2 regions of the Nonomuraea sp. NPDC049758 genome follow, and region 1 is predicted to be linked to the other one. Evidence: predicted binding sites of a transcription regulator. Region 1 holds the regulator's gene; the other holds the start of a gene.
What was found. The regulator HrcA, encoded in region 1, represses chaperone genes, less so after heat shock. The targets are predictions, from matches to a motif close to TTGGCACTCTCNNNNNGAGAGTGCCAA.
Positions count from the first base shown of each region.

Region 1 (2,198 bases):
GTCAGCTGGTAGTCGCCCTTGGCTGGGGCGTTGACGGCGAGGATCTCCTGCCAGGTGGTGCCGCCGGCGCTGAGCGTCTGGGTGCCGGAGACCTTGACCAGCCTGGCCTGGGCCGGGCCGCCGGAGATCTCGCACTGGTAGTTGACCCGCGTGTCGGTGGCGATGTAGACGGCCGGGCGCTTGGCGGGGTCGATCGCGACCTTCACGCTTTCGCCCGACGCGAACGTGGTCGTCGGGGCCATGTCCGAGACGCTGCTCAGCACGCCGCCGGCGAACACGACCACGCCCACGACGCCGAGCACGACGGCCACGGCCCACACGACGGCGATCCACCACAGGCGCGGCTTGATCGCCTTGCCGTCGATCCTGGCCGGGAACTGCGGCTGGCCGCCGTACTGGTTGTGGGGGCCGTACTGGTCGGGGTGGGCGTACTGGTCGGGCTGGGCGTACTGGTTCTGCTGGCCGTACTGGGGCGGGGGGCCGTACTGTGCGGGCGGCTGTTGCTGCTGGTAGGGCGGCTGGCCGTGCTGCTGGGGCTGGTACGGAGGCTGGGCGTACTGGTTCGGCTGACCGTAGTAGGGACCCTGCCCCTGGGGCGGTCCGTACTGCGGGGGCTGGGAATTGTCGGTCATGCGGCAAGTGTGAGGCCTGTCGCTTGTAAGTCGCTAGCAACAGGATGGGACCTGGTGTTATCGCACCTTGTGGGCGAGAGCCGTACACTTGGCACTCGGGAACACGGAGTGCTAGACCTGTCGTTTCCCTGTTAGGCAGAGGCAGGAGGTGAGCACGTGCTCGACGAACGGAAGCTGGCGGTGCTCCGCGCCATTGTCGAAGACTACGTGTCCACCAACGAACCGGTGGGCTCCAAGGCGCTGGCGGAGCGCCACAACCTCAAGGTCTCCCCGGCAACGGTCAGGAACGACATGGCCGCTCTGGAGGAGGACGGGTACATCACCCAGCCGCACACCAGCGCGGGCCGCGTGCCGACGGACAAGGGCTACCGCCTGTTCGTCGACCGGCTCTCGCAGGTCAAGCCCCTGTCGGGGGCCGAGCGGCGGGCGATCGAGACCTTCCTCGCCGGCGCGGTCGACCTCGACGACGTGGTCTTCCGCACCGTGCGGCTGCTCGCGCAGCTCACCAGGCAGGTCGCGGTCGTGCAGTACCCGACGCTGACCCGTTCCACGGTCAGGCACGTCGAGTTGGTCCCGCTCAACGAGCGGCGGGTCATGCTCGTGCTGATCACCAACACCGGGCGCGTCGAGCAGCGCGTGATCGAGCTGCCCGAGGTGGTGGAGGACGACCGCATCGCCCATCTGCGCGCGGTGCTCAACTCCTGCCTCGACGGCTGCGGGCTGAGCAACGTCCCCGAGCTGGTCGCCGACCTGCCCGAGCGGCTGCCCGCCGAGGACCGGCCCGCCGTGGCCACGATCCTGTCCGTGCTGCTCGAAACCCTCGTCGAACGCCATGACGAGAAGATCGTGTTCGCCGGCGCGGCCAATCTCGCGGGCGCCGACTTCGCCACCGGCCTGCGCGACGTGCTGGAGGCGCTGGAGGAGCAGGTCGTGCTCATGCGGTTGCTCGGCGAGACATCCACAGACACCCCGTCCGCGCTCACCGTGCGCATCGGCTCGGAAAACCCCTACCTTCGCGGCACGTCCATCGTCGCAACCGGATACGGTTCTGGCGACAACCAACTGGCCCGGCTCGGCGTGCTGGGTCCCACGAGGATGGACTACCCCGTGACGATGGGCGCCGTACGCGCGGTGGCACGCTACGTCAGCCAGATCCTGGCTGCATCTTAAGAGGTCGATAAGTGGCAAACAGCGACTACTACGCCACCCTCGGGGTGCGCCGTGACGCCAGTCAGGACGAGATCAAGAAGGCCTACCGCCGCCTCGCCCGCGAGCTGCACCCCGACGTGAACCCCGATCCCGAGACCCAGGAGCGGTTCAAGGAGATCACGCAGGCCTACGAGGTGCTGTCCGATCCGAACAAGCGCCAGATGTACGACCTGGGCGGCGACCCCTTCGGCGGCGGCGCGGGTGCGGGCGCGGGCGCCGGCGGCTTCGGCGCGGGCTTCCCCTTCAGCGACATCATGGACGCCTTCTTCGGCACCGCGGGTGGCACCCGCGGGCCGCGCTCGCGCGCCAGGAGGGGCCGCAACGCCACCATCCGGGTCGAGCTCGACCTGCGCGAGA
Region 1 covers NZ_JBFAMZ010000019.1:207,952-210,149, reverse strand. Annotated here, with positions in the region: gene AB0J46_RS39165 (DUF456 domain-containing protein) at 1-632, opposite strand, end outside; gene hrcA (heat-inducible transcriptional repressor HrcA) at 789-1,802, shown strand; gene dnaJ (molecular chaperone DnaJ) at 1,814-2,198, shown strand, end outside.

Region 2 (2,198 bases), on a different contig from region 1:
ACGCGTTCGCCGGGCAGGATGTTGCCCACCCTGATGGTGAAGACGTCGGGCCGGTCCTCCTCGGCGATGGCCGCCCGCCTGCCCTCGCGCAGCGCCTGGTCGTAGTCGGCCCTGGCCTGCCCGCGCTCCTTCAGCACGCCCTCCACGACCCGGTCGTCGGCCTCCATCCTGAAGGCCGTCACCGCCGCCCGGTCGGGCAGCGGGAAGACGTAGGTCGCCTCCAGCGTGACGTCGAACGGGTTGCGGAACCCCTGCTCGACCTCGACCCCGGCGACGAGCCCGGCGATGTCGGCGTGCACGTCCACGCTGTCCAGCGGCAGGTTGCCGCGCTCGGTCAGCAGCGCGCCGAACCCGGCCTCCGGCACCGGCAGGCACCGTGCGGGCTCCAGCGAAGTGATCTTCACAGCAGTCTCCTCTCTACGAGCACCGCGAGCAGCGGCCCAGCCGCCGCCAGCACCGCCTGAACGTCGTCCTCGGACGGAGGACGCCCCCCGTCCCACACAATGCGCACCCCGTCCGCGAGCACGACCCCCGCGGCCGGCCCGCCCCCGGCATGCCCCGCTTCGGCGTCGGCGGGGCGTTCGCTCCCGGCCGGGGCGCGGCGGACCGGCCGCTCGGCCCAGAACCTCTCGCGGCCCGGCTCGCCGCCGCCCGTAGCCCGCCCGCCCGGCGGGCGTCCAGCCGCGCGCGCCTGGCCGTCGAAGGCCCCGTTCGCCTCGCCGCCGGACGTCACGTTCGTCGTCGTGGCGATGACGGACGCGGGCCCCGCCGAGCGCGGGCCGTCCGGCGGAGAACCAGGGACCGCCCGCCCGTCGCCCGCGGACGGCACGTCGGCGAGCCCGGCGGCCGACGCCAGCGTGGCGTTCGTCGCGCCGGCCAGCGCCGTCTGGATCTCGGCGATCGAGTGCCCCGCCGCCTGCATGCGCTTGACGGCCACCAGTTGCAGCAGGTGCCGCCGGCCGTAGCGGGCGATCCTGCCGCGCCGGGTCAGGGGCGGGTCCACGAGGCCGATGGTGGTGTACCACCGGATCAGGCGTTCCCCGGGCACGTCGCGGACCCGGCCGTTGACCGGCTGGGCGCCTGCGCGCAGCGCCCGCGCCGCATGCTCGGCCAGCTCGCCGATGGTCCAGGTGTCGCTCATACCTCCACAATGACACTGTCACTATTACACTGTCAACGATGGAAAGATCGGAAGAATCCGCCCCCGGATGACGTTCTAAATAGGCATAAGCACCACTGAAGGGGAGGAAATACGACATGGCTACGATCACCGGTCCGCTCTCGGGCGAAGCCAAGAACACTGTCGCCGAAGCCCTGCAGGACGCCCTGGTCGATCTGATCGATCTGTCGCTGGTCGCCAAGCAGGCGCACTGGAACCTTGTCGGCGCCCATTTCCGCCCGATTCACCTCCAGCTCGACGAGCTGACCGACCTGGCCCGCGCCCACATGGACACCATCGCCGAGCGGTCGGTCGCGCTCGGTGTGAACCCCGACGGGCGCTCGGCGACCGTCGCCAAGTCCACCCGGCTCCAGCAGCCCGAGCGCGGCTGGCTGGAGGACGGCAAGGTGGTGGCGACGATCACCGACATCCTCGACGGCATCAGCAAGCGCATGTACGAGCGCATCCGCGCCACCGACGAGGCCGACCCGGTCAGCCAGGACCTGCTCATCGCCGTGACGCAGGACATCGACAAGCAGCACTGGATGTTCCAGGCCCAGCGCTGACCGCGCGCGGCCCCGGCCGCACCACCCGAAAAGCCCGGGCACGACCACAGTGTCCGGGCTTTCGCGTGTCCGCCCCCAAGATGGGCGATCTTCCGTCCGGTGGGTACGGACTGTCACGCATCGTCCAGGGGCCTGCGGCGATCTCACGCCACGACGGAGCGCGGGGTTTGCGCAGAGTTTGATGTCACGAGTCCTTGCCATTCATGTCGGTGCGGTCGACTAGCGTGGCACCTAGAGGGAGGCCCCACGATGTCCCACAAGACTCTCCTCCGCACGGGCCCGCTCTTGCAGGGCGGCATCAGCCCGTACGGGCCGCTCACGCCGGCGTCCGCCGACGGGCTCGCGCTCCCGCCGGGCTTCACCGGCCGGGTGGTGGCCCGGTCGGGCGACAAGGTGGCCGGGCTCACCTGGCACGCCGCACCCGACGGCGGCGCCTGCTTCCCCGACGGCGCCGGCTGGATCTACGTCTCCAA
Region 2 covers NZ_JBFAMZ010000005.1:324,016-326,213, reverse strand. Annotated here, with positions in the region: gene AB0J46_RS15815 (VIT domain-containing protein) at 1-404, opposite strand, end outside; gene AB0J46_RS15810 (helix-turn-helix domain-containing protein) at 401-1,141, opposite strand; gene AB0J46_RS15805 (DNA starvation/stationary phase protection protein) at 1,258-1,725, shown strand; gene AB0J46_RS15800 (alkaline phosphatase PhoX) at 1,975-2,198, shown strand, end outside.
Region 2: a site for HrcA is predicted at 1,151-1,177, ahead of AB0J46_RS15805 (DNA starvation/stationary phase protection protein). Genes of this name have one in related genera too.